One region of the Streptomyces sp. NPDC003691 genome, then DNA from elsewhere that is predicted to be linked to it. Evidence: riboswitches for the same ligand, from Rfam matches in the RefSeq annotation. Region 1 holds a riboswitch; each other region holds the start of a gene.
What was found. Region 1 has a riboswitch for cyclic di-AMP ahead of ACWDR0_RS27455 (M23 family metallopeptidase). Riboswitches for the same ligand answer to the same signal wherever they lie in the genome.

Region 1 (6,951 bases):
GCGGCGGGGCCGGGGCGGCCGCGGGACGGACGGGAGACTCAGAGCGGCAGCAGATCGGGCCGCTTGGCCTCCACATGGTCGCCCGAGCTCTCGCCGCGCAGCCGCCGGCCGATCCACGGCACGAGGTACTCCCGCGCCCACTGCACATCGTCGCGCCGTACTTCGAGGGTGCCCCGCACCGGCGGGGGCGGCCACGGCTGGTCCGGGTCGGCCGGTACCGGCAGCCCCAGGACCTGGGCGGCCCGCAGCGCGACCCGGGTGTGCCCCTCGGCCGACAGATGGAGCCGGTCGGGGTCCCAGGCCCGGCGGTCCTGCACGGTGCGCAGGGACCACAGGTCGAGCACCGGGCAGTCGTAGCGGTCGGCGATCGCCCGGACATGCGCCGTATACGTGGCGATCTTGCCGCGCAGATGGCGCAGCACCGGCACGTCACGGGTGTCGAATCCGGTGGTCACCATGACCGTGCCGACGGCGCCGGTCAGTTCGGCGACGGCGCGTTCGAAGCGCTCCGCCACATCGTCCGGGTCGCTGCCGGGCCGGATGATGTCATTGCCCCCGGCACAGAACGACACCAGGTCCGGGGCGAGTTCCTTCGCCCTGGGCACCTGCTCCTCGACGATCTGGTCGAGGAGTCTGCCGCGTACGGCGAGATTGGCGTACCGGAAGGTGTGCTCCGGTCTGCGGTCGGCGAGCAGGACCGCGAAGCGGTCCGCCCAGCCGAGGTACGCCCCGTCGGGCCCGGGGTCCCCCACGCCCTCGGTGAAACTGTCACCGATCGCCGCGTACGACCCGATTCCGCCTTGGTCATATGTTCTCGAATCGTCTGCCACGGATTCATCCTCTCTCCGCGGATGTGACCTACGCGACCGTAGGGAGGGGTTGACGGACCGTGATCTATCACACCGTGATCCCCGCGGCGGGTGGGAATACGCGGAAATCCCCCGCAACACCGGGGTGTCGCGGGGGATTTCGGAGTGCCGGGGTGCCCCGGCCGCGGTCCTGACGGATCAGAGGGAGACGCCGTGGCTGCGCAGATGCGCGACGGGGTCGATATCGGAGCCGTAGGACGGTCCGGTGCGGACCTCCAGGTGCAGATGCGGGCCGCTGGAGTTGCCGGTCGAGCCGGAGAGGCCGATCTGCTGTCCGCCGGTGACCGTCTGGCCCGCGGAGACGGAGAGGGAGGAGAGGTGGGCGTACTGCGAGTAGGTGCCGTCGGTGTGCTGGACGACGACCTCGTTGCCGTACGCGCCGGCCCAGCCCGCGGAGACGACCGTGCCGGGGCCGATCGACCGGACGGAGGTGCCGGTGGGCACCGCGAAGTCGACACCGGTGTGGTAGCCGCTGGACCACATGGCGCCGGAGACCCGGTACTGGGTGGTGACCTGGGCACCGGCCAGCGGGGCGGCCCAGGCGCCGGAGGCGGTCTCGGCGGCGGGCGCCGGCTCGGACTCGGCGGCCGCGGGGGCCGCCTTCTCCGCGGGAGCCGGAGCGGCCTTCTCGGCGGGGGCCGGGGCGGCGGCGCGGGACTCGGTGCGCGAGGCGCGCTCGGCCGGAGCCTCTTCCGTGCCCGTGTCCGTGTCCGTGCTCTTGTCCTTGTTCTCGTTCCCGGCCGGGGCGGCGGGGGCGGCCTCGCCGTCCAGGGCCAGCTTCAGGCCGGGGTGGATCAGGGACGGGTCGTCGCCGACCGCGGTCCGGTTGTCCGCGTACAGCTGCTGCCAGCCGCCCTCGACGCCCTGCTCGAAGGCGATCTTGGACAGATGGTCGCCGGTGACCACGGTGTACACGGCGGATCCGGCGGGCTTCGCGGCCGCGGGCTGCGCGGCGGCGGTTGCCGGAGCGGCCGCGACGGCGGCGGCCGGGGCCGCGGGAGCGGTCCGTTCGGCGGCGTGGGCGCCGGTGGCCCCCATCAGAGGCAGGGCGATGGCGGCTCCGCCGGTACCGGCGGCCACGATTCCACGAGTGATGACCGTCGACTTGGGACGGCGGTGCTTACCCTTTCCGGGCATGGCGCGTTTCCTCTCCGGCGCCTGCGAGGTGAGCTGTCGGGTTCGGGCGGGAGGTGCCCGGTCGCGCACGGCGACTTCACCCCGAGCCGGCCGGTCTCCCGGTCGGCGGACTACCTGGGTCCCCCGCTCCTGCCACGTGCTTCGGGTGATGGTTCCGGACGGTGGCAGGATTCGGCGGTCCGACCGGAGTGCGGTGACCGTAAACCGGCCATGACGACGGGAACAAGCCATACCTCGGCTCAGTGGGCGTCACCGATCTTGGGGCCCGGCGGAGCCGGTGACCCTCCGTGGGCACCACCCCGTCAACTCCCGCGGGGCACCCGGATACCCCTCCGGGCCCGCTCCGGGGCCACCGCCACACACCGTCACGATTGTGATCCTGCTCATGAGTGTCCCCCATCTCCCAACGAGACAGGGCAAGTTCCAATGAAGCGAGCATGTAGTGGCATGAGAGACATTACGGACAGATGGCAAGGGTTTGCCGTAACCGGCGGAAGGTCACGGCCGACAGAATGATTGCCTGAGGAATCGATGTCGTATCGTCGGCTTTACGCCACCGTCGGCGACCGGCGCCGGCGGCTGTGACTCCACAGGGAGCCAGTAGTGACGCAGCAGGTGCCGCAGGTCCCGTCGACCGAGCCCGAACTCGCGGGGATCCGCAATTTCCGCGATGTGGGCGGGCTGCCGACGGCCGACGGCCGGGCGGTGCGGTACGGACGGCTCTACCGCAGCGGCCATCTGGCCCATGCCACCGAAAGCGACACCGCCTTCCTGACCACGCTGGGGCTGCACACCGTCTTCGACTTCCGGAACGCGGCCGATATCCGGCTGGAGGGCCCCGACGTGGCCCTGCCCGGCGTGCGGAACCTGAACCTCCCGCTGAGCGACCCGGCGGACGGCGCCGAGTTCTGGCAGGTCGTCCGGCAGGGCCGGCTGGAGCGTCTGCGGTCGATGCTGGCGGAGGGCCGGGGGGCGCAGCGGATGGTGGAGGCGTACCGGTCGATCATCTCCGGGCGGACGGCCGAGCACAGCCGGGTGCTCCACGCCATCGCCGGGGACAGTGTCCCCGCGCTGATGCACTGCGCGGCGGGGAAGGACCGGGCGGGGCTGTCCGTCGCGGTGACCCTGCTGGCGGTCGGGGTGGAGCGGGACGCCGTCGAGGCGGACTATCTGAAGTCGAACGATCCGCACCGCCGCTACCGGGTGAGCCGGGCCGATGACGCGCCCGAGGGGATGTCGCCCGAGGTGATGGAGCTGCTGAGCCCGCTGTTCGACGCGCGCTCGGAGTATCTGCACGCGGCCTTCGAGACGGTCGACACGCTCTGGGGCGGCACCGAGCACTATCTCTCCGAGGGGCTCGGCCTCTCCGGCGCGACCCGGGAGAAGCTGCGGGAGAGGCTGCTCGGCACGGAGTGACCGGGAGCACCGGCCGCGCGGGCCGGGGTGCCGCCCCGGGAACCGGGCGCCGGAGCCGCGGCGCGCCCGGGCCGGACCGGCCCGGATCCGCCGGTACGGGGCCGGGGGCGGCACGGACCGGGGGCGGTACGGGGCCGGTCGGCCGGCCCCGCCCCCGGAGGGGCCGTTACTTCGCCCCGACCTCGAAGAGGAGGTAGAGGAAGCCGGCGAAGACATGGCCGACCACCAGATAGGCGAAGAGCCGGATCCAGATGCCCTTCGGGAACTTGCCCTCTTCGTTCCTGGCGGCCTTGGCGCCGCCGGAGGGGGCCGGGGTGCCTTCGGACGCGGTGGGGTTCTCGACCATGACGGCCTCTGCTTTCTCCGGCGCGGGCGCCGGGTTTCCTCCGGCACGGGGCCGGATCGCATCTGCACGGACGGGGAGGCGCCGCGGGGGCGCCCGGCCTCAGAAGTGCGGATGGAAGATGTCGGGGCTCTGGAGCAGCGTGTGGACGAAGATCATCTCGGCGCCGTCGCGGGTGGCGGCGGCGATCCGGTGCGGGGTCAGCGAGTCGTAGTGGGCGCTGTCGCCGGGGCCCAGCTCGTGGACGGTGTCGCCGAGGCCGAGCCGGACCCGGCCGTCCAGGACGTAGAGCCACTCCTCGCCGGGGTGCTGGCGGACCAGCTCGCCCTGGGCGCCGTACGGCACGATCAGGCGGAGCGTCTGCATGGCCCGTCCCGGGCTGCCGACCTGGTGGTACGTCCAGCCGTCGGCCTGGGAGGGCTCCCGGCTGCCGGCCCGGATCACGGGGTCGTGTTCGGGCGCGGACTCGCCGAGCAGCTCGGCGACTGTCGTACCGTAGATCCTGGCGAGGCCGAGCAGCATCGGCAGCGAGGGCTGCCTGCGGCCGGTCTCCAGCCGGGACAGATGCGCGGGCGACAGTCCGGCGCGGTGCGCGGCGGCCTCCAGCGTGAGCCCGCGGCGGCGGCGCAGGTCGCGCAGCCGGGGTGCCACGTCCGGCAGGGCGTCGGGCGCCTCCCCGGTGGCGGAACCGCCGGGCGCCATGGATCGGGGGTCCGGGGGATGGCCCCCGGGAGGACTCTGCATAGGTCCATTGCGCCAGGAAAATGCCTCCGAGGCAAGTTTCTTGCCCCAGAGGCAAAAACTCCCCGATCGTATGATCTCAGCGCTGGGTCACTGCCTGCTTGACCAGCGTCTTTCCAAAGTCCCAGAGCAGTCCGCCCCCGGCGTGGGCCTCGTCCATGACCGCGGTGAAGGCGGTGACAAAGCGGTCGACCTCCGGCTCCCCGATGGTCAGCGGCGGGATCAGTTTGATCACTTCCAGATGGTCTCCGGAGACCTGGGTGAGGATCCGGTGCCGGTGGAGCAGCGGAGCCACCACGATCTGGGCGAAGAGTCCCTTGCGGGCCGCCTGGAGCATCGCCCAGCGGCCGCGCAGGGCCAGTGAGCGGGGGCGGCCGAACTCGATGCCGGTCATCAGCCCCCGGCCGCGTACCTCGTGGAGGAGTTCGTACCGGTCGACCAGGGCACCGAGGCGGCTGCGGAGCAGGTCGCCGGTGGTCCGGGCGCGGGCGACCAGGCCCTCGTCCTCGATCACCGAGAGGACCGCGAGCCCGGCGGCCATGGCCTGGGCGTTGGAGCCGAAGCTGGCGGAGTGCACCAGCACCCGGTCCATCGAGGAGTAGACCTTCTGGAAGATCCAGTCCCTGCCGAGGGTGGCGCCGACCGGCACATAGCCGCCGGAGAGCGCCTTGGCCACACAGACGAGGTCCGGTTCCACCCCCGGTTCGTGCTGGTAGGCGTAGAAGTCCCCGGTCCGGCCGAGCCCGGTCTGGACCTCGTCGGCGATCAGCAGGGCCTTGTGCCGGTGGAGCAGCTCCTGGGCGGCGGGCAGGTAGCCCGGCGGTGCCTCGTGGACGCCTTTTCCCTGGATGGGCTCCACCACCAGGGCCGCCACATCGCCCCGGGCCAGCTCGCGCTCCAGGGCCGCCAGATCGCCGAGAGGGACGGCGGTGTCCGGCAGCAGGGGGGCGAAGCCGTCGCGGAAGCCGGATTCGCCGTTGACGGAGAGGGAGCCCGCGGTCAGTCCGTGGAAGGCGTGGTCGCAGTAGAGGACCCTCGGCCGTCCGGTGGCGTACCGGGCGAACTTCAGGGCGGTCTCCACCGCCTCCGTACCGCTGTTGGAGAAGAACACCCGCTCCAGATGGGGGCTGTACGCCAGCAGCCGCTCGGCGAGCAGTCCGGGCAGCGGCGGGCAGTCGAAGCGGGTGAGGTCGGCGAGGGAGGCGTCGACGACGTCGTGCAGCGCCTTGCGGACGACGGGGTGGTGGCGGCCCACGCCCATCACCCCGAAGCCGGCGAGCATATCCAGGTACTCGTTGCCCTCGGCGTCCCAGAAGTACGCGCCCTCGGCCCGTTCGTAGGTGCGGTCGAAGCCGATGGTGCGCAGCATCCGCGGCAGCTGGGGGTTGAGGTGGCGGGCGTGCAGGGCGTACCGCTCGCCGCCGCGTTCGGCCAGCAGTCCGGCGAGGTCGAAGCCGCCTCCGGGGGCGGCGGGCCGGTGCGGCGGTGGGGTCATGGTGCGGTCTCCTCCTTGGCTTCTGCGATGTCCTCGGCTGCCTCGGGTTCCTCGGCTGCTTCGGCTTCCCCGGCCGCTTCGGCTTCCTTCACCGCCAGTACGGCGCTGATCCGGCCGGCGATCTCCACCGGGGTGAGTCCGATATCGGCGAGCACCTCGCCACGTTTGGCGTGAGCGAGGAACTGCTCGGGAATGCCGTACGTCCGCACCGGGACATCGACGCCCGCGTCGCGCAGGGCCTGGGCGATCGCCGCGCCGACGCCCGCGCTGCGGCAGTTGTCCTCGACGACGGCGACCATCCGGTGGCCCGCGGCCAGCGGTACCAGTGACTCGTCGACGGGCTTCACCCAGCGGGGGTCGACGACCGTACAGCCGGTGCCCCGGGCGGCGAGGAGGTCGGCGGCCCCCAGACAGACGGGGGCGAGGGCGCCGACGGAGACCAGCAGCACGTCCCGGGTGCCGGTGGCGGGCTCCCGCAGGACGTCGGTGCCGCCGATCCGGGCGACCGCGTCGATCCGGGGTCCGGCGGTCTCCTTGGGGAAGCGGAGCACGGTGGGCGCGTCGTCGACGCCGACGGCCTCCCGCAGCTGCTCCCGGAGCTGGCGGGCGTCGCGGGGCGCGGCGATCCGCAGCCCGGGGACGACCTGGAGGACGGACAGGTCCCACATGCCGTTGTGGGAGGCGCCGTCCGTGCCGGTGACGCCCGCCCGGTCCAGGACGAAGGTGACACCGCAGCGGTGCAGCGCGACATCCATCAGGACCTGGTCGAAGGCCCGGTTGAGGAAGGTGGCGTAGACGGCGACGACGGGGTGCAGTCCGGCGGTGGCCAGACCGGCGGCCGAAGCGGCCGCGTGCTGTTCGGCGATGCCGACGTCCCAGACCCGGCCGGGGAAGCGTTCGGCGAACCGGGTGAGGCCCACCGGATGGAGCATGGCCGCGGTCACGGCCAC
Region 2 (6,951 bases), on a different contig from region 1:
GCTCCCGCTGCCGCGCCCGCCCGGCCGCCCCGCTCTCCGCGTATCCGGCGCTGAGCACCACCAGGCCCCGTACCCCCGCCTCGCCGCAGTCGGCCACCACCTCCGGCACCCGCTCGGCGGGCACCGCGACGACCGCGAGGTCCACCGGCCCCCCGGCCGCCGCCGCGCCGTCCGGTCCGGTGATCTCGCGTACGGAGCGGAACGCGGGCACCCCGTCGACCTCTTCCCGGCCGGCCGGGAAGGCGCGGTTCACCGCGTACGTACGGCCCGTGTACCCGGCGGCGGTCAGATCGCGCAGCACCGTCCGGCCCAGCCCGCCGGGCGCCCTCCCGACTCCGACGACGGCGACGCCGCGCGGGGCCAGCAGCCGCTGTACGGACCTGGCCTCGGCCCGGTGCTCGCGGGCGCGCTGGACCGCGACGGACTCCGCGGTGGGTTCGAGGTCGAGCGTCAGATGGACGGTGCCGTCCTCGAAGGTGCGCCGCTGGGTGTACCCGGCGTCCCGGAAGACTTTGATCATCTTGTTGTTGGCGGGCAGCACCTCCGCGGCGAACCGCCGGATGCCCCGCTCCCGGGCCACCGCCGCGATGTGCTCCAGCATCGTCGAGGCGATCCCGCGCCCCTGGTGCGCGTCCTGCACCAGGAACGCCACCTCGGCCCCGTCGGCCGGCGCGCTCGCGGGCCGCCCCCGGCGGTCGATCCGGTCGTAACGGACGGTCGCGATGAACTCGCCCCCGACGGTGACGGCGAGCCCCACCCGGTCGACGAAGTCGTGATGGGTGAACCGGTGGACGTCCTTGGCGGACAGATGGGGGTAGGGCGCGAAGAAGCGGTAGTACTTCGACTCGTCCGACACCTGTTCGTAGAAGCTCACCAGACGCTCGCCGTCCGCTGCGGTGATCGGCCGGATCCTGGCGGTCGCGCCGTCCCTCAGTACGACGTCCGCCTCCCAGTGGTCGGGGTAGTCGTGCCCGTCCCCGGCCCCGCCCCGGCCCTCTTCGCCGCCCCCGCCCGCCGCGCCGGACCCGGCCTCACCTGCGGCGGGACCCGGCGCCCCGGGGTCCGCCCCGGTGCCGCGGCCCCGGCCCCCGTCGTTGTCCCGGGGCCCCCGGGGGTCCCCGCTCTCGTCCCGCTCGGCGTCCCGCTCGGTCTGCATGGCAGAAAGCGTACGGCGCGGCCGCGGAGCGCGACGGGCCCGGCCGGACCTTCGCCGGGCGCCACCGCCCGGTCACGGCTCGCGACGGCCGCCGGACAGGGGCACTCTGGGGTGCACGGCCCGCTCCGGGACCGGCACGAGCACCCGGGGCGCCGTGAGACACTGACCGTGAACTGGTCTAGACAACCACTGAACGTGAAGGGCAACACCATGGCTGAGCGCCGCGTCAACGTCGGCTGGGCCGAGGGCCTGCACGCCCGCCCCGCTTCCATCTTCGTCCGTGCCGCCACGGCCTCCGGCGTTCCGGTGACGATCGCCAAGGCCGACGGCTCCCCGGTCAACGCGGCCTCCATGCTCGCCGTGCTGGGCCTGGGCGCCCAGGGTGGCGAGGAGATCGTCCTCGCCTCGGACGCCGACGGCGCCGACGCCGCGCTGGACAAGCTTGCCAAGCTCGTCGCCGAGGGTCTTGAGGAGCTTCCGGAGACGGTCTGAACCGACTCACCGGCTCCGCCCGGCAGCCGCGGCCTTCCGCGGCCCCGTGAATTCAGGCGCTGATCCCCGACGGGGGATCGGCGCCTGTTCTGTTCCCCGGCCCGCCCCCACCGCTTTCCCGCTATCCGTACGGGCCTCCGCATCCGCTCCGGAAATCCGGCACAGAAAACGGCAAAAGGACGCGCCCCGGCGCCCGGGAAAACAAAAGCAACTCCCCCGCCCTTTCTACCGCCGCCGTGTTAAATGCGATCGCGTCTTGTGTTGACGGAATGTTGCGGGGCCCGGCATACCGCCGGTCTCAGCGGCGGCCGCCGGATGCCGCGGGGCTCAGCCGCGGCGGCTGCCGGAACCCGCTTCACCGGCGCCCGGCGCCACCCCCGCGTACGGCACCCCGGCGCGCGCCGCGTGCCCCACCGGGAACCGCAGCCGGTGCGCGTCCGCCGCGCGCTCCGCGTGCACCGCCGCCAGGGCCCGCGCCCGCTCCGGGTCCCGCCGGCCCACCGCGTCCACGATCGCCCCGTGCTCGGCCCACGACTCCACCGGCCGGCGGAACCCCGGCTCCACCGCGTACATCCAGGCGATCTTTCGGCGCAGCGGCGTCAGCAGGGCGATCAGCCCGGGGGCGGCGGACGCCTGGGCGAGCGTCTCGTGGAACCAGTCGTCCAGCGACCGCAGCTCCCCCACCCTGCCCCGGGCCGCCCGCTCCTGCCCCAGCCGCACCAGCCCGCGCAGTACTTTCAGATGCCCCGCCGTACGGTGCCGGGCGGCCCGGGCGGCCGCCAGCGGCTCCAGCAGGGCCCGGATCTCCAGCAGATCGGCGGCCTCCCGCTCGTCCGGTTCGGCCACGCACGCCCCGGCGTGGCGCCGGGTGGTCACGAAGCCCTCGGACTCCAGGGTCCGCAGCGCCTCCCGCACCGGTACCCGGGAGACCCCGTACCGCCGGGCGAGCTGCTCCTCCGTCAGCCGGCCGCCGCGCGGGAAGACCCCGGAGACGATGTCGTCGCGAATCGCCCTGCAGACCGATTGCGCGGGAACCCGCATACCCGTACCTCCGCTGTGATCCGGACGTGTCGACGAACCAACGCACACCAGCGCACACCAATGAACACCGGCACACGCCGACGAACACCGACGAATACCGGTGGAAGCCGACGAGCACCGGTGGACGCCGGGGTGCACCGATGAACGCGAACAAACGCGAGGGACACGTTCGCCCGCATTTCCCGTACGACTCTATGCCAGCGGGCCGGATATTCCGACACCCCCGATAAACCGTGGATATCTTCCGGCCAACCGGATTCGCCGGATACCCGGATCACCCGGGGACCGCCCCTGTGGCGCCCCGGCCCGGAAAAGCCGGACGCCCCGGCGCGGGGCGCCGGGGCGTTCGGAAGGCGAGAAGGGAGCCGTCAGAGCTTGACGCCCTTGCCGCGCAGATAGGCGACCGGGTCGATGTCCGAGCCGTACTCGGCGCCGGTGCGGACCTCGAAGTGGAGGTGGGCGCCGGTGGAGTTCCCGGTGGAGCCCGCGCGGCCGATCTGCTGGCCGGGCATCACGGTCTGCCCCGCGGAGACGGAGACCGACGACAGGTGCGCGTACTGCGTGTACGTACCGTCGTGCATCTTGATGACCACGTTGAAGCCGTACGCGCCGCCCCAGCCCGCCTCGACGACGGTGCCCGCGCCCACCGAGACGATCTTGGTGCCCATCGAGGCGTGGAAGTCGATGCCGGTGTGGGTGCCCGAGGACCAGAGCGCGCTGTTCGCCTCGTACGAGGTGGTGACCTGCGAACCGGCGACGGGGGCCTGGTAGGTGTTGAGCAGCTTGCGCTCGGCCTCGCGGGCCGCGCGCTCCCGGGCCTCCCGCTCCGCCTTCGCCCGGGCCTCCGCCTCGCGCTTGGCCTCGGCCTCCGCCTGGGCGCGGGCCACGGCCTGCTGCTTCTGGGCGTGCGCCTGGTCGGCGACCTGGCCGGAGAGCGAGTCGGACGCGGAGAGCGGCTGGAGCCCCGGCTGTTCGGCGGCGAGGATCTGCAGGGTGCCCGTGTCCTCGGCGCTCAGGGTGCCCGGGTCGGCGTCGCGGTCCCGGCCGTCGCCGTCGGCGGCGAACGCGGGGGCGGCGAGGGTGCCGATGACGCCGGTGGTGGCGAGGGTCGCGGCCCCGGCGATGCTCGCGCTGCGGCGCGTCATCCGGCTCGGGCCACGGTGCTTCCCGCTGGATCGGGCAAACGCCATGAAGAGGCTGGTCCTTTCCTTCCTTCTCGCCTACCGGGTTAGCTGACGGGTTCGGAGAGAGGAAGGTCTCCTACGGCTCCTCCGCGGGCTGCGGAGGCTCCGATTCACCCCGGTGGGGACATGGGTCCCCGGCTCCCCAGGGCTCGCGCCCGGCGGGGACTCGGCGATGGCTGTCCGTGCCGCGGTTTGCGGCGCCTGCCGGCGAACAGCCGCACCGACGCTAGGCGGACGGCATGTCGATCACCAAACAAACAGGCCTCTTTGTTGTTCATGCCACAGCCCATGCCGGTCAACTTCCCACCAAAACGGACATCTGACGGCACGGAGCCCCGGGCGCCGCGCGACGTGCGCAACACCCGGGGCTCCGCCGTACGGCCAACGCCGTACGAAGCACCGGAACTCCGGAGCACCGGGACTCCGGCGCTCCGGACCCAGCGGCTGAGGGAGACTCCGTCAGCCCTTGACCACGGTCACGTCCCCGATGCCCAGCTCGCGGACCGGACCGGCGATCTCCGAGGCGTCACCGACGAGCACGGTCACCAGCCGGTCGACGGGGAACGCGCTGACGACCGCGGCCGTCGCCTCGACCGTGCCGGTCTGCGCCAGCCGGGCGTACAACTCGCCCTGGAAACCGTCGGGCAGGTGCTGCTCCACCTGGTCGGCGAGGGTGCCCGCGACCGAGGCCGCCGTCTCGTACCGCAGCGGGGCGACCCCGACCAGGTTCTGTACGGCGACATCGCGCTCGGCATCGGTGAGGCCCTCGGCGGCGAGGGTGCGCAGCACCTGCCAGAGGTCCGCCAGCGCCGGGCCGGTGTTGGGCGTGTCGACCGAGCCGCTGATGCCCAGCAGCGCGGCGCCGGAGCCGTCCGGGGCGGAGCACAGCACCTGGGCGAAGGCCCGGACGCCGTACGTGTACCCCTTCTCCTCGCGCAGCACCCGGTCCAGCCGGGAGGTGAGGGTGCCGCCGAGGCAGTAGGTGCCGAGCACCTGGGCCGGCCAGACCCGGTCGTGCCGGTCGGCGCCGATCCGCCCGATCAGCAGCTGGGTCTGGACCGCGCCCGGCCGGTCCACGATGATCACGCGGCCGGTGTCGTCGGCGGTGATCTCCTCCCGCGGGCGGGGCGCCGCGGTGTCGCCCTGCCAGGTACCGAGGGTTTCGGCGAGCAGCGCGTCGAGGTCGACGCCGGTCAGATCGCCGACGACGACCGCCGTGGCGGTCGCGGGCCGGACATGCGCTCCGTAGAAGGCCCGGACGGCGGCGGAGTCGATCCGTGCCACGGTCTCCTCGGTGCCCTGACGGGGGCGGGAGATCCGCAGCGGGGCCGGGAAGAGGCTGCGGTACAGCTCCTTGGCGGCGCGGCGGCCGGGGTTGGCCGTCTCGTGCGGGATCTCGTCCAGCCGGTTGCGTACCAGCCGTTTGATCTCGCCGTCGTCGAACGCGGGGGCGCGCAGCGCCTCGGCGAGCAGCCCGAGGGCCTTGGGCAGCCGGGAGACCGGCACCTCCAGGGAGACCCGGACACCGGGGTGGTCGGTGTGTGAGTCAAGGGTCGCCCCGCAGCGCTCCAGCTCGGCGGCGAACTCCTCGGCGGACCGTTTGTCGGTGCCCTCGGACAGGGCCCGGGCCATGATCGTGGCAATGCCGTCGAGGCCCTCGGGCTCGGCGCCGAGCGGGGCGTCGAGGTTGATCTCCACGGCCACGACCTGCTGGCCGGGGCGGTGGCAGCGCAGCACGGTCAGACCGTTGGGGAGGGTGCCGCGGTCGGGCGCGGGGAACGCCCACGGGGTGGGCTCCCCGGACGCGGGCCGGGGGTGGAAGTCCATCGTGGTCAGCGGCTCGGCGGCGTCGGTCACTGGTCCGCACCCTCTTCTGCGTCGTGGTCGGTCTCGTTGGTGCCGTCGGCGTCCGCCCCGGCCTCGGCGCCGGGCACGGGCTCGTACACCAGCACCGCGCGGTTGTCGGGGCGCAGCCGCGCCGCGGCGATCTCGCGGACCTCGTCGGCGGTGACGGAGAGCACCCGCTGCACGGCCGTCAGGGCCAGCTGGGGGTCGCCGAAGAGCACCGCGTAACGGCAGAGTTCGTCGGCGCGGCCCGCGACGGTGCCGAGCCGGTCCAGCCATTCGCGCTCCAGCTGGGCCTGGGCGCGCTCCATCTCCTCGGCCGTCGGGCCGTCCGCGGCGAACCGGGCCAGCTCCTCGTCGACGGCGGTCTCGATCTCCGCCACCTCGACCCCGCCGGACGTCTTCACGTCCAGCCAGCCCAGCGACGGGGCACCGGCCAGCCGCAGCAGGCCGAAGCCGGCCGCGACGGCGGTCTGGTCCCGGCGCACCAGGCGGTTGTGGAGCCGGGAGGACTCCCCGCCGCCGAGGACGGTCAGGGCCACGTCGACCGCGTCGCACTCGCGGGTGCCGTCGTGCGGCAGCCGGTAGGCGGCCATCAGGGCGCGGGCGGGCACCTCCTCCTCGACGACCTCGCGGAGCTGCCGCCCCATGACCTCGGGCAGGGTCCCGTCGCGCGGCGGCTGCTTGCCGTCGTGGGCGGGGATGGAGCCGAAGTACTTCTCGACCCAGGCCAGGGTCCGCTCCGGGTCGATGTCGCCGACGACCGACAGCACCGCGTTGTTCGGCGCGTAGTAGGTGCGGAAGAAGGCGCGGGCGTCCTCCAGGGTCGCCGCGTCGAGGTCGGCCATCGAGCCGATGGGGGTGTGGTGGTACGGGTGGCCCTCGGGGTAGGCCAGGGCCGTCAGCTTCTCGAACGCGGTGCCGTACGGCACGTTGTCGTACCGCTGGCGGCGCTCGTTCTTCACCACGTCGCGCTGGTTCTCCATCGACTCGTCGTCGAGGGCGGCCAGCAGCGAGCCCATGCGGTCGGCCTCCAGCCAGAGCGCCAGCTCCAGCTCGTGCGTGGGCATGGTCTCGAAGTAGTTCGTGCGCTCGAAGCTGGTGGTGCCGTTGAGCGAGCCGCCGGCGCCCTGCACCAGTTCGAAGTGGCCGTTCCCCTGGACCTGCTTCGAGCCCTGGAACATCAGGTGCTCGAAGAGGTGGGCGAGGCCGGTGCGGCCCTTCACCTCGTGG
Region 3 (6,951 bases), on a different contig from region 1:
TCCTCCAGCAGCGCGGCGTCGCCCCCGACCGGGTCGGCGAGGTCGTCGAGCGCGAGCTGCTGATCGGCAAGCTGGCCGAGTCCATCGGCGCGGCCGACACCCCCGACGGGCAGCAGCGGCTCAACGCGGTCTTCACCAAGGCCGCCGAATCCCTCGACATCGATGTGAACCCGCGGTACGGGGCCTGGGACAACAAGAAGCTGGAGCTGGGCGAGTACCGGGCGCCGTGGATCACCCAGCTCACCAAGCAGGCACCGCCGGCCGACGCCGAACCCACCGCCTGACCGCTCGCCGTCGGCCGCTCGCGGGGAGTGGGGTGCGGGGAGCGGGGCGGGGCGGGCGCCGGGGTAGGTTCGGGGGGTGACCTCCAACAACCCCGACGGGCGCATCGTCCTGCTCACCACGAGCCACCGGGTCGCTCCCGGGCTGCTGTCCTGGCCCGCGTGGGGCGTCCTGCGCGAGGCGGGCCGGGTGCTGTGCGCCGACCCCGGCCATCCCCAGCTGCCGTACCTCCGCGAGGCCGGGGTGGAGGTCGGGATCGCCGATCCGGACGCGCCCGCGCTGGTGGCCCTCTGCGCCGGGGGTACGACGGTCGTCGTCCTGGTCTCCGGCGAGGGCGACCGGGCGCTGACCGACGGCCTCGCCCGGCTCGCCGGCTCCGGCCGCGGCGGGATGCCCGATCTGGAGCTGCTGCCCGGCTCCTACGATCTGCCCGGCGCCCGGCTCCTCGACCTGGTCCAGGTCATGGACCGGATCCGGGTGGAGTGCCCGTGGTCGTCCGTGCCGACGCACCGGGACCTCGCCAAGTACGCCATCGAGGAGGCGTACGAGCTGGTCGAGGCGATCGAGGGCGGCGACCGCGACGAGCTGCGGGAGGAGCTGGGCGACGTACTGCTCCAGGTCGTCTTCCACGCCCGGATCGCCGAGGAGGACCCGGCGGAGCCGTTCTCCGTCGACGATGTCGCCGCGACGATCGTGGCGAAGCTGGTCCACCGGCATCCGCACGTCTTCGGCGACGAGGAGGCGGAGACGCCGGAGGACGTACGGCGGATCTGGCTCCGCACCAAGGCGGAGGAGAAGCACCGGGGCTCCGTCACCGACGGCATCCCCCTCGGCCAGCCGGGCCTGGCGCTGGCGGCGAAGCTGGCGTCCCGGGTCCGGGTCGCGGGGCTGGACGTCCCGCTGCCGAGGGGTGAGGGCGTGGGGTACGAGCTGCTCGCCCTCGCGGTCGCGGCGGAGGCGGAGGGCGTGGACCCGGAAGCCGCCTTGCGGGCAGCGGCCCGCACCTACCACACCACCATCCGCACCCGGGAATCCCTCCCGCAGTAGCCCCGCCCCCCTCGCCGGGCCCGGGCCCGGAGTCCCCCGGGCCCCGGCCCCGGAGCGCCCGCCCCTGCCGATGGCCCCGGGCAGGGCCGCCCGGAGTGCCCGTCTCCTGCCGATGGCCCCGGGCCGGGACACCTGGGGCTCCCGCCTTCTGCGAGAAGGCTTGAGGAGAAGTACCCAGGGGCGCGGGGAACTGCGCGACAAGCCACAGGCGGCGCGCGGCCGACGAAACGGCCGGACCGGCAACGGTCTCTCTTCGCCGTACGGCGAAGGCGGCTCTCCCCCGCGGGGGAGACCGTAGGGGTTGCGGAGAGACCGTCGGCCGCGGGCCGTCGTGGGCCGTTCGCGCAGTTCCCCGCGCCCCTGGGCGCATGGTCCCAAGCCCCTTGGAATGGGCGGGACACCCCGGGGGCTCGGGAACACCCAGGGCCCCGGGGCGCAAGGCCCCGGACCGCCCCACGCGCCCCGCAGGGGATAGCGTCGGGGGGTGAGCGCCCATCCCCCCTCCCGTCCCCCCGAAGGGGACCGGCCCGAACTCTTCACCTGGGAGTTCGCCACCGACCCGTACCCCGCCTACGCCTGGCTCCGCACCCACGCCCCCGTGCACCGCACCACCCTCCCCAGCGGGGTCGACGCCTGGCTGGTGACCCGGTACGCCGACGCCCGCCAGGCGCTCGCCGACGCGCGGCTCTCCAAGAACCCGGTGCATCACGACGAGCCCGCGCACGCCCGCGGGAAGACCGGGATCCCGGGCGAGCGCAGCGCCGGGCTGATGACGCATCTGCTGAACATCGACCCGCCGGACCACACCCGGCTCCGCCGGCTCGTGACGAAGGCGTTCACCCCGCGCCGGGTCGCCGCCTTCGAGCCGCGGGTGCAGGAGCTGACCGACCGGCTGATCGACGGCTTCGCGGCCCGCGGCAGCGCGGACCTGATCCACGAGTTCGCGTTCCCGCTGCCGATCTACGCGATCTGCGATCTGCTCGGGGTGCCGCCGGAGGACCAGGACGACCTCCGGGACTGGGCGGGCATGATGATCCGTCACGGCGGCGGCCCGCGCGGCGGTGTGGCCCGTGCCGTGAAGCGGATCCGCGGCTATCTCGCCGAGCTGATCCACCGCAAGCGGGAGCACCTCGGCGCCGAGGACACCGACGACGATCTGATCTCCGGTCTGATCCGGGCCAGCGACCACGGCGAGCACCTCACCGAGAACGAGGTGGTCGCGATGTGCTTCGTACTCCTCTTCGCCGGTTTCGAGACGACCATCAACCTGATCGGCAACGGGGTCCACGCGCTGCTGCGCCATCCGGAGCAGCGGGCACGGCTCCAGGAGTCCCTCGCCGCGGGGGAGACCGCGCTGCTGGCGACGGCCGTGGAGGAGCTGCTGCGCTACGACGGCCCGGTGGAGATGGCGACCTGGCGGTACGCCAGGGAGCCGCTGGCCATCGGCGGCCGGGAGATCGCGGCGGGCGATCCGGTGCTCGTGGTGCTGGCGGCGGCCGACCGGGACCCGGAGCGCTTCGACGGGCCGGATGTTCTGGACCTCGCGCGGCGTGACAATCAGCACCTCGGATACGGGCACGGCATCCATTACTGCCTGGGTGCGCCGCTGGCCCGGCTGGAGGGACAGACCGCGATCGCGACCCTGTTGCGCCGCCTTCCCGACCTGCGGCAGGCGGTGGATCATCACGATTTGCGCTGGCGCGGCGGCCTGATCATGCGTGGACTGCGCACCCTTCCGGTGGAGTTCACACCGACCGGAAATGACGCATCGTCATATTCGTGATCCTCGCGTGATCTCCGCTGCATCGACTTGTGACAAGCGTTCGAGTGCGGCTACGTTCACCCCCGTCTCAGCCGTCACGCGAAAGGCAGCACCGCATGCTCTCCGGGAATGGTCGACATCGCCGTCCTCGACAGGCACCGGCCCTGGTCGTCGCAGCGGGGGTGACGGGGTCCGCGATCGCGATCCCGCTCCTCGGCGCCACCTCGGCATCCGCCGCTGATTCCGCGGCCTGGGACCGGGTCGCGGAATGCGAGAGCGCAGGTCAGTGGACCGTCAACAACGGCAACGGCTACTACGGCGGGCTCCAGCTCTCCCTGGAGACCTGGGTGGCGTACGGCGGCAAGTCCTACGCCGACCGCCCCGACCTGGCCAGCCGCTCGCAGCAGATAGCCGTGGCGGAGAAGGTGCTCGCCGCCGAGGGCGCCAAGGCGTGGCCGTCCTGCGGGACGGTGTCGGGTCTCGGCGCGGCCGCGGGCTCCCCGGACGCCACGGCCGGCCCGGGCGGCGCCGACCCGGTGCCCGGCGGTCCGGCCGCCGGACGTACGGACGCGGCGAAGGGTGACGCCCCGGCCGACCCCCCGAAGGCCGGGGAGAAGGTGCCGGGCAGCTCCGTCACCCCGCCCGCCGGGCCGGTGGAGAAGAAGGAGGCGCCGGGCAAGCCCGCCGCCGACGGCACCGGCAAGCACCGCGGCGCCCCCGCGGCCGACGAGACCGCCCCGGCGGCCCCGTCGGGTACGGCCGGTACCGGCACGGGCGCCCCGAAGGACCCCGGGACCCCGGGCGTGGACACGGTCGACCCGTCCCGCGCCTCCGGCCCCGACCGCACCTCCCGGTCCGGCGAGGAGGTCCGTACCGATGCCCTGAACCAGGGCGATCAGGGCGGTACGGGCATTCCGGCCAAGACCGGCAGTGCGGACGGTACGGGTGAAGCCGGGCAGGCCGACGGCAGCTACACGGTCCGCTCCGGCGACAATCTCTGGGCTATCGCCGAGGAGAAGAAGGTCCCCGGCGGCTGGCCGGCGCTCTATGAGGCCAACAAGGAGGTCGTCGGTACTGATCCCGACCTCATCCTGCCTGGCCAGAGCCTTGATCTCCAGGCGAAGTAGCCCCCGGGGCACCGAAACTGACGCCCTATTTTGCTGGCATATGTCCGTTTCTGTGTAAGTGAGACATGAGTCTCTTCGCTCCGGGCGTTGCCCCCGCTCTTCCGGAATCCTGCATTCCGTGTGTCACCTGCGGAAATACCTGTTTCCGGAGGGGCGGGATGGGCGTTTTGACCCTGATGTTCCGTCTTTGAAGAACCGGGACGCCTGTGACTACGGTCTGGACCGCTCGCCAAAGCGGGCACCGCTGACCGTCACGCCGAATCCTGCCGTCGGTCGGGGGGAACAGTCGTCGCGAGAGCGCCGAAGGCAGGAGCGGGGGACCCAGGTTTGTGCCGGTCCCGTCCGCTGCCCGTGAGGGCGGTGGACACCCGGCTTGGGGTGAAGCCGTACGACGCGAGCCGTACGGCCGGGCACTCACTGCGCCCGAACCCGACAGCTCACCTCGCAGGCGTCGGTGAGGAGATCCACCATGCTGTTTTCCAGCAAGGGCAAGCACCGCCGCCCGTCCAAGGCCGCCCGCTTCGCCGCCTTCGCCGGCATCACCACCGCCGCCATCGCCGCCCCGATCATGGGCGCCACCTCCGCCTCCGCCGCCACGGCCGCCGAGTGGGACAAGGTCGCCCAGTGCGAGTCCGGCGGCAACTGGTCCATCAACACCGGCAACGGCTACTACGGCGGCCTCCAGTTCTCCAGCTCGACGTGGGCCGCCTTCGGTGGCACCCAGTACGCCTCGAACGCGCACCTGGCCTCCAAGGCCCAGCAGATCGCGATCGCCGAGAAGACCCTCGCGGGCCAGGGCAAGGGCGCCTGGCCGAAGTGCGGTGTCGGCCTCTCGAACACCCCGTACGGTGGTGCCGCCGCCGAGCAGGCCCCCGCGAAGCAGGAGCAGCCGAAGCAGCAGGCCCAGCCCGCGCAGCCGAAGCAGGAGCGTGCCGAGGCCCCGACCACCCGCTCCGAGCGCGCCGCGGCCCCGGCCCCGGTGAAGTCCCAGGCCCCGGCCAAGGGCTTCGAGAAGGGCGACGGCGAGTACGAGGTCAAGGCCGGCGACACGCTGAGCAGGATCGCCGACGCCGAGCAGGTCGAGGGCGGCTGGCAGAAGCTGTTCGAGCTGAACAAGGACATCGTCGACGACGCCGACGTCATCTTCCCGGGCCAGCTGCTCGACCTGAGCTGACCCCGCCGTCCGGATCCCGGGCCGGCCGCTCCCTGAGGGGGCGGCCCGCGCCCGGCCGCCCGGACCCGGGCCGGTCCTCCCCGGAATCGGCCCCTCCAGGACCCGGACCGCGGCTCCCCCCTGCGGTCCACCCCCCACGGGTCCGACCCCCCGCACCCCGGGCCGGCGCGCTTCCCCCGTACGCGCCGGTCCGGGGTTCCTGCTGCCCCCGCCGACTGCTCCGTACGGCCCCGGGAAAACACCTCCGTGCACCCGTCTGAGCGAACGGAGGCGCAGGTGAGAACCCTTACTCATCGGTAGGTAAGCGGCTTTTGCCCACCACCGCAGTTCTTCGCACTCTTTTTCGTCCCAGGGGGCGGGCATCGGCGGGCCGACGCCCCCCGTCCGGTTAGGCTCTTGGCGCAAGGCCCAAGAGACCCGCACCCCACGCGTCACATCCCAGAAGGAGATGCTCGTGCCGTCCATCGACGTCGTCGTAGCCCGGGAAATCCTCGACTCCCGGGGCAACCCCACGGTCGAGGTCGAGGTCGGCCTCGACGACGGGAGCACCGGCCGCGCCGCCGTGCCCTCCGGAGCCTCCACCGGCGCCTTCGAGGCCCTGGAGCTGCGCGACGGGGACCCGAACCGCTACCTCGGCAAGGGCGTCGAGAAGGCCGTCCTCGCCGTCATCGAGCAGATCGGCCCCGAGCTGGTCGGCTACGACGCCACCGAGCAGCGCCTGATCGACCAGGCGATGTTCGACCTGGACGCGACCCCCGACAAGTCGTCGCTGGGCGCCAACGCCATCCTCGGTGTCTCCCTCGCCGTGGCGCACGCCGCCTCCGAGGCCTCCGACCTGCCGCTCTTCCGCTACCTCGGCGGCCCGAACGCGCACCTGCTGCCCGTTCCGATGATGAACATCCTCAACGGCGGCTCCCACGCGGACTCCAACGTCGACATCCAGGAGTTCATGATCGCCCCGATCGGCGCGGAGTCCTTCTCCGAGGCGCTGCGCTGGGGCACCGAGGTCTACCACACCCTCAAGAAGGTGCTGAAGGGCCGCGGCCTCTCCACCGGCCTCGGCGACGAGGGCGGCTTCGCCCCGAACCTCGGCTCCAACCGCGAGGCCCTGGACCTGATCCTGGAGGCCATCAAGGAGGCCGGCTACACCCCCGGCCAGGACATCGCGCTCGCGCTCGACGTCGCCGCCTCCGAGTTCTACAAGGACGGCGCGTACCACTTCGAGGGCAAGGCCCTCTCCGCCGCCGAGCTGACCTCGTACTACGAGGAGCTGGTCGCCGCCTACCCGCTGGTCTCCATCGAGGACCCGCTGTTCGAGGACGACTGGGAGGGCTGGAAGGCCCTCACCGACAAGCTGGGCTCCAAGGTCCAGATCGTCGGCGACGACCTCTTCGTCACCAACCCGGAGCGTCTGGGCCGCGGTATCGAGGAGGGCTCCGCCAACGCCCTGCTGGTCAAGGTCAACCAGATCGGTTCGCTGACCGAGACCCTGGACGCGGTGGAGCTGGCCCAGCGCAACGGCTTCAAGTGCATGATGTCGCACCGCTCCGGCGAGACCG
Region 4 (6,951 bases), on a different contig from region 1:
GCGACCGCGGCGGCCAGCGGATTGGCCATGAACGTCGGGCCGTGCGCCAGTACCGGGAACTCGCCGCGGGAGATGCCGTCGGCGACCTCCGGAGTGCACAGGGTCGCCGCCATCGAGAGATAGCCGCCGGTGAGCGCCTTGCCCAGGCACATCACATCGGGTGAGACGCCCGCGTGTTCGGCGGCGAACAGTGTCCCGGTACGGCCGAAGCCGGTGGCGATCTCGTCGAAGACCAGCAGTACGCCGTGCTCGTCGCAGGCTTCGCGCAGCACGCGCAGATAGGCGGGGGAGTGGAACCGCATCCCGCCCGCGTTCTGTACCACCGGCTCCACGACGACCGCGGCCGTCTCGTGCGCGTGGCGGGCCACGGTGTCCCGCAGATGGGCGGCGTACGTCTCGTCGTACGCGTCGAATCCGGGCGGCGGCGCGTCGGCGAAGATCTGCTCCGGCAGCGCACCCGACCAGAGCTGGTGCATCCCGCCGTCGGGATCGCACACCGACATCGGCTGCCAGGTGTCGCCGTGGTAGCCGCCGCGCCAGGTCAGCAGCCGCTGTTTGGCGGGGCGGCCGGCCGAGCGCCAGTACTGGAGGCACATTTTCACCGCGACCTCGACGGAGACCGAGCCCGAATCGCTGAAGAAGACGTGCCGCAGCGGTTCCGGGGTGATCTCCACCAGCCGGGCGGCGAGCCGTACGGCGGGCTCGTGGGTGAGCCCGCCGAACATCACATGGCTCATCCGGTCCAGCTGGCCGCGCGCGGCCTCGTTGAGGACCGGGTGGTTGTAGCCGTGCAGCGCCGACCACCAGGACGACATGCCGTCGATCAGCTCGTCCCGGCCGTGGACGGGTTCGGCGAGGCGCAGCCGCACCCCGGACGCCGAGGCGACGACCAGGGGATCGGTACGGCCCGGCATGGGCGCGTACGGATGCCAGACGTGCGCCCGGTCGAGCGCCAGCAGCTCCCGGACGGGCAGTTCAGGCATTGGGCGCCACCTCGGTACCCGCGCCCCGGCGGCGTACCGTCACCAGATCCGTGCGCGGTACGGCACCGGGGGCCGGCCGGTCCGTACCGGCGTCCGGGGGGCTCCCCGCGGCCGCACCGGCCGCCGCGGGTACGCCGCAGCCTGCACCGGCCCCTGCCCCTGCACCGGCCCCGGCTTCCGCGCCGTGGCCGCAGACCGCACCGCACGCGGAACCGCAGCCGGAGCCGCAGCCCGAGCCGGTGTCCCCGGCCGGGCCGCATCCGGAGCCCGCGGTCGCGCCCCCGGCCTGCTGCGAGCCGCAGCCCGAGCGCCCGTCGGACCGGTGCGCGGGCAGCGTCGTCGTACCGGCGCCCTCCACCTCGAAGCCCGCGTCCGCGATCATGTCCAGATCGGCCCGGCCGGCCTGTCCCTCACTGGTGAGGTAGTCGCCGAGGAAAATGGAGTTGGCCAGGTGCAGCGCCAGCGGCTGGAGGGTCCGCAGATGGACCTCGCGGCCGCCCGCGATCCGTACCTCCACGTCCGGGCAGACGAACCGCACCATCGCCAGGATCCGCAGACAGCGCTGCGGGGTGAGGTTCCACTCCTTCGCCAGGGGCGTGCCCTCGAAGGGGATCAGGAAGTTCACCGGGACCGAGTCGGGGTCCAGCTCGCGCAGCGCGAAGACGACGTCGACGAGGTCCTCGTCGGTCTCGCCCATTCCGGCGATCAGCCCGGAGCAGGCCGAGAGACCTGCCGTCTGCGCCTGCCGCACGGTGTCCACCCGGTCCGCGTAGGTGTGGGTGGTGGTGATCTCCCCGTACGTCGACTCCGAGGTGTTGAGGTTGTGGTTGTACGCGTCGGCGCCCGCTTCGCGCAGCCGGTCCGCCTGGCCCGCCGAGAGCAGACCGAGACAGGCGCAGACCTCGACGCCCTCGTTGCCCTCCTTGATGGCCTCGATGGTGCGCGACACCCGGTCCACGTCGCGGTCCGTCGGACCGCGCCCGCTCGCCACCAGACAGACCCGCTTGGCGCCGCCCGCGACCCCGGCGGCCGCGGCCTGCGACGCCTCCTCCGGCTTCAGCCAGGTGTACTTGAGGATGCCTGCGGTCGAGCCGAGCCGCTGCGAGCAGTACGAGCAGTCCTCGGGACAGAGCCCGGACTTGAGATTGACCAGATAGTTGAGTTTCACCCGGCGGCCGAACCACTGACGGCGCACCCGGCCCGCCGCGGCCACCACGTCGAGCACGTCGTCGTCGGAGGTCGCCAGTACCGCCAGCGCCTCGTCCCGGGTCGGCGGCTCGCGCCGCAGCCCCTTCTCCACCAGTCTGCCGAGAAGCTCCATGGCGCCGATCCTGGCCTAAGGAGCTGTCCGCGGGAAAGTCGGAATCTCACAACAGACCTTCGGCGAAGTGTGTGCATGACCACATGTGGAGCGGGAGCGCACCCGGTTAGCCTCTGTGCGCTGCCTACAAAAGCACCGGCGCGGGACAGAGCCGCCACCGGTCGCCGGCCACGCCGCCGTAGCAGCCTGAGCAGCCGGACGAGAAGAAGCGGGGGAGCACACCACCATGCCCGAGGACCCCTTCGGCTGGCTCGACGAGGAATCCGCGCGCCGGGAGCGCGCCGGGCTGACCCGGACGCTCCGGCCCCGCGCCGCCGGTTCCGCGCTGCTCGATCTCGCGGGCAACGACTATCTGGGGCTGAGCCGCCATCCCGGGGTCACCGCCGCGGCCGCGGCCGCCGCCCACCACTGGGGCGCGGGCTCCACCGGCTCCCGGCTGGTCACGGGGAGCACCGAGCTGCATGCCGACTTCGAGCGCGAACTGGCCGCCTACTGCGGCTTCGAGGCGGCGCTCGTGCTGGCGTCCGGATATGCGGCGAACCTGGCCGCCGTCACGGCGCTGAGCGGGCGCGGCGCGCTGATCGTCTCGGACGCGGCCAACCATGCGTCCATCGTCGACGGCTGCCGGCTGGCGCGGGCGGAGACCGAGATCGCCGCCCACGGCGAGCCGTCCGCCGTACGGAAGATCCTCGACGCCCGTCCCGGGCAGCGGGCGCTGGTCGTCACCGACTCGGTCTTCTCGGTCGACGGCGACGCGGCGCCTCTCGCCGAGCTGGCCCGGATCGCGGCCGGGCGGGGCGCCGGGCTTCTGGTGGACGACGCGCACGGCCTCGGCGTGCTCGGCGAGGGCGGTCGCGGCACCCCGTACGCCGCCGGGATCGCGGGCGCGCCGGGCGTGGTGGCCACGGTCACGCTCTCCAAATCGCTGGGCAGCCAGGGCGGTGCCGTGCTGGGCCCGGCCCGGGTCGTCCGCCATCTGGTGAACACCGCCCGGACGTTCATCTTCGACACCGGACTGGCCCCGGCGGCGGTCGGCGCGGCCCGGGAGTCCCTGCGGATCCTGGCGCGCGAGCCGGAGCGCGCGGCGCGGGTGCGGGCGGCCGCCAGAGCCCTGCACGGCGGACTGACGGCGGCGGGTCTGACGGCCGCCCGGCCGGACGCGGCCGTGGTGTCGGTACGGGCGCCCTCACCCGAGGCCGCCGTGGGCTGGGCGGCGGACTGCCGCTCGGCCGGGCTTCTGGTGGGCTGCTTCCGGCCGCCGTCCGTGCCCGACGGGATCTCCCGGCTGCGGCTGACGGCCCGTGCGGACCTGACGGACGAACAGCTCGCGGCGGCGGTGGCGACGGTCGTCCGCACGGCCCCGCCGGGCGCGTCCCACCCCGCCCCCTGACCGCCGCGGGGCGGTTCCGGCCCGGCCTGCTGCGGCCCGCTCCGGTCCGTTGGACTCCGGGCTGTGAGACTCCGGGCCGGAGCGGGACGTACGGGAACCGGCCGAGGACGGGTCCGGGTGGCGGGCCGCGCCCCGACGGCCCCGCCGCCCGCCCGCGCCGGATGTGCCCAGGGCCGGAACCGGCCGGGCACGGGGCCGCCGTCGGGCCGGGAACGCCCGGAGGCTCCGGCCCGCCGGAGGGAGACGGCAGAGGGCGCCGAGCCCGGCCGGAGCGCCTGCCCGGCCCGGCCGGAGGCCGGTCCCGTCCAGCCGGAGGGTAGACAAAGCGCCCCGGCATGGCTAAAAACGGTCTTGCGTTGCAGAGTTCACCGCTTCGGGCGACTGTTGTCCGCAGATCTTGGCGGATCGTGCCTGCGGCGGGAGGATGGGGAAGTCCGGCGCTCAGCGCGAGCCGTGGCCGTCCGCGCATGCCTCCGCTTCGACTCGGACAGCACGGCCGCGGGTGGAAAGGACGGCGTCGCCATGGCAGATCTCCTGGAGAGCTCGATCACCCTGCCGAGCGACCCGGCCTCGGTGTCGGTGGCGCGCAGACATGTGACGGGCGTACTCGCCGAGTGGGGGCTGCCCGAGGAGTCGGACGCCCTGGACACCGTCCGGCTGATCGTCTCGGAGCTGACCACCAACGCGGTCCAGCACACCTTCGGCCAGTCGCCCACCTTCACCGTGACCCTGCTGCTGGAGCGGGACGAGGAACTGCGGATCGGGGTGACGGACAGCCATCCGCGCTGGCCGCAGCGGCTGCCCGCGGCCGTCCGCCAGGACAACGGGCGGGGCATGGTCATCGTGCGCAGCCTCACCGCCCACAGCGGCGGCCGGCTGACGGTGACTCCGACGCCGGAGGGCGGCAAGACGGTCTGGAGCGCCCTGCCGTGGAACCCGTCCGCCGCCGCACCCCCGACTGGCCCCGGCCGACCCTGAGCGGCCGCTCCGGCAGGGGCCCGGAGGCAGGACCGGGGTTTCAGCCGCGGGGATCCGGGCCGGGTGCCCCCGCGGACCGTACCGCGGTGCCGGGGGCGGGTGACGGACGGCCGGGGGCCCGGGACGTCCGTCCCGGGCCCCCGGCACCGCCTCGGCTCTGCCGGCCGTCAGCGAACCCTGCCGTACGAGATGCTCTTGCTCCAGATCTTGTCCAGCTTCACCCAGGACCCCTTCTTGGGCGAGTGCCAGATCTTGCCCTTTCCGGCGTAGATGCCCACGTGGTAGACACCCCCGCCGCCGTGGAAGAACACCAGGTCGCCCGCCTTCCGCGACTTCGCGGAGATCTTGCGGGTCTTGTTGTACTGCTGCTGAGCGGTCCGCGGGAGCTTCTTGCCCGCCTTCTTGAACGAGTAGACCGTCAGTCCCGAGCAGTCGAACCGGGACGGGCCCGCCGCGCCGTACTTGTACGGAGCCCCCTTCTTGGACGCGGCGACCTTCAGAGCCTTCCCCGCGTGCGCCGTGGCAGCGGCCTGTGCCTCGGGCGTACCGCCCGGCACCAGCATCGTGGCGCCGAGTGCCGCGACGGTCAGAGCGGACACCGCGCCCGCCCGGCCGAGCAGGGACGGGACGTTTTTCTGCGCATTCATGCGCAACCCTTCGTCAGCCGCCTGTGAAGGATGACCTGTCGGGTTCGGGCGGACGAAGGTGCCCGGCCGCTGACGCGGCTTCACCCCGAGGAACCTCCGGATCGATCGCTCCGGCTGTTCCGTACTGCCTGGGTCCTCCACTCCTGCCGATGCACTTCTGTCGACCAGTAGTCCGGAACGGCGGCAGGACTCGGCGTCCGCCCGGACCGCCCCGCCGAGGTGACGGGGGCTTGTCGTCCCAGGGATCTTGACCCACCGACTGCCGGATTTCGAAGTCAAAACGGCGATATGTGAGTTTCAACACGAATGCGCCGTTCGTATGAACACGCCCTGGCTCGACGCCCGGAAAGGGCGGCCACAGGGCCCCGTACCAGCGCGGGAGTAGGACTTTCCGCTAGAGGGATCGTCGTTCCGTCGCAACTCGACGGTAGGTGTTACCGCGGGTTCGGCTCCACCGATTGAGGGAGGTGATATCCCACTCGAACGGCGGTTGACGAGTGGACGGCGAACCGTCAGCGCGGAGTGCCGGGTGGAATCGTGACCCGTAATGTCCGCCTTTCGCCGTCCAGGACGCGCAGTGCGTGGGCAAGCGTGGCGTTGTGCAGCTCGCTCTCCCCGCGCCGGTGCATCAGGGTCAGCGCGTCCCGGAGTTCGGCGGACCGGCTCACCAGGGCCTGGGCCGCGCGCAGCGCGCCGTAGGTGTGCTCGGAGCGGGTGGGGTTGATCCGGCCGACCAGATCGGCGACGGCGAGATAGGCGTCGATCAGCTCGGCCTCGGCGCGGGTCAGCGCGGGGAGCGGCGGCTGTTCGGGCCGCGGTGCCGCCGGCGTCACCGCGGGCCGCCGGCGGGCGCGCCCGCGGTTCCCCGGGCCTTGCGGCTGCCGATCACATGGTCCACGAGTCCGTACTCCCTGGCGCCCGCCGCGTCGAGAAACAGGTCCCGCTCCAGATCGGCCGCGACCCGGTCCCGCTCCCGGCCCGTGTACCCGGCCAGCAGATCCACCGTCAGTGCGCGCACCCGCAGCAGTTCCCGCGCCTCGATCTCCAGATCGGACGGCGTGCCCCGCACCGGTTCGTCCAGCGCGGGCTGGCGGAGCGCCACCCGGGCGCCCGGAAGGGCCATCCGCTTGCCCGGGGTCCCGGCCGCCAGCAGCAGTGCCGCGGCCGCCGCGACCTGTCCGAGGCAGGTGGTTTCCACCTCGCAGGTCACCGCCTGCATCGTGTCGTGAATCGCCAGCATCGCGCTCGGGGAGCCGCCGGGGGAGTTGAGGTAGAGGGCGATGTCCCGGTCGGGGTCGGCGTATTCGAGATACAGGAACTGGGCGATCACGTCATTGGCCGCGGTGTCGTCCACCGGGGTGCCGAGGAAGACGATCCGCTCCTCCAGCAGCTTGCTGTACGGGTCGAGGGTGCGGGTGCCCCGCGAGGTGCGCTCGGTGAACTGCGGCAGCACGTAGCGGGCGGCGGGGCGGGCGACGGGGCGGTTCATGACGTACCTCTCCTCGGGCCTGGGCGGGCGGCGGCCACCGGCCCGCATCCGTAAAAAATGTACAGGACGTACAGAGTGAAGATGGTGGCCGAGCGACTGGAAGGAGAGGTGAAGTGCCAGGTGGGGAGGGGGATTTCGCGCTG

Region 2: it holds a riboswitch for cyclic di-AMP, as region 1 does, so the genes downstream of both, ACWDR0_RS05660 (M23 family metallopeptidase) here and ACWDR0_RS27455 (M23 family metallopeptidase) in region 1, are expected to answer to the same signal.
Region 3: it holds a riboswitch for cyclic di-AMP, as region 1 does, so the genes downstream of both, ACWDR0_RS14120 (transglycosylase family protein) here and ACWDR0_RS27455 (M23 family metallopeptidase) in region 1, are expected to answer to the same signal.
Region 4: it holds a riboswitch for cyclic di-AMP, as region 1 does, so the genes downstream of both, ACWDR0_RS20805 (C40 family peptidase) here and ACWDR0_RS27455 (M23 family metallopeptidase) in region 1, are expected to answer to the same signal.

The regions. Positions count from the first base shown of each region.
Region 1 covers NZ_JBSFNQ010000077.1:36-6,986, forward strand. The annotation lists gene ACWDR0_RS27450 (SGNH/GDSL hydrolase family protein) at 39-830, opposite strand; gene ACWDR0_RS27455 (M23 family metallopeptidase) at 1,008-2,006, opposite strand; cyclic di-AMP (ydaO/yuaA leader) riboswitch at 2,012-2,161, opposite strand; gene ACWDR0_RS27460 (tyrosine-protein phosphatase) at 2,610-3,422, shown strand; gene ACWDR0_RS27465 (DUF6126 family protein) at 3,589-3,768, opposite strand; gene ACWDR0_RS27470 (XRE family transcriptional regulator) at 3,868-4,467, opposite strand; gene ACWDR0_RS27475 (aspartate aminotransferase family protein) at 4,586-6,001, opposite strand; gene dxs (1-deoxy-D-xylulose-5-phosphate synthase) at 5,998-6,951, opposite strand, start outside.
Region 2 covers NZ_JBSFNQ010000007.1:93,367-100,317, forward strand. The annotation lists gene ACWDR0_RS05645 (bifunctional acetate--CoA ligase family protein/GNAT family N-acetyltransferase) at 1-1,156, opposite strand, end outside; gene ACWDR0_RS05650 (HPr family phosphocarrier protein) at 1,367-1,648, shown strand; gene ACWDR0_RS05655 (GntR family transcriptional regulator) at 1,976-2,689, opposite strand; gene ACWDR0_RS05660 (M23 family metallopeptidase) at 3,058-3,879, opposite strand; cyclic di-AMP (ydaO/yuaA leader) riboswitch at 3,893-4,055, opposite strand; gene ACWDR0_RS05665 (M16 family metallopeptidase) at 4,333-5,730, opposite strand; gene ACWDR0_RS05670 (M16 family metallopeptidase) at 5,727-6,951, opposite strand, start outside.
Region 3 covers NZ_JBSFNQ010000023.1:49,497-56,447, reverse strand. The annotation lists gene ACWDR0_RS14140 (SurA N-terminal domain-containing protein) at 1-284, shown strand, start outside; gene ACWDR0_RS14135 (nucleoside triphosphate pyrophosphohydrolase) at 361-1,329, shown strand; gene ACWDR0_RS14130 (cytochrome P450 family protein) at 1,814-3,112, shown strand; gene ACWDR0_RS14125 (transglycosylase family protein) at 3,208-4,218, shown strand; cyclic di-AMP (ydaO/yuaA leader) riboswitch at 4,507-4,684, shown strand; gene ACWDR0_RS14120 (transglycosylase family protein) at 4,688-5,392, shown strand; gene eno (phosphopyruvate hydratase) at 5,841-6,951, shown strand, end outside.
Region 4 covers NZ_JBSFNQ010000043.1:63,386-70,336, reverse strand. The annotation lists gene ACWDR0_RS20825 (adenosylmethionine--8-amino-7-oxononanoate transaminase) at 1-983, opposite strand, end outside; gene bioB (biotin synthase BioB) at 976-2,304, opposite strand; gene ACWDR0_RS20815 (8-amino-7-oxononanoate synthase) at 2,531-3,694, shown strand; gene ACWDR0_RS20810 (ATP-binding protein) at 4,217-4,672, shown strand; gene ACWDR0_RS20805 (C40 family peptidase) at 4,840-5,319, opposite strand; cyclic di-AMP (ydaO/yuaA leader) riboswitch at 5,323-5,483, opposite strand; gene ACWDR0_RS20800 (hypothetical protein) at 5,832-6,152, opposite strand; gene ACWDR0_RS20795 (ATP-dependent Clp protease proteolytic subunit) at 6,149-6,808, opposite strand.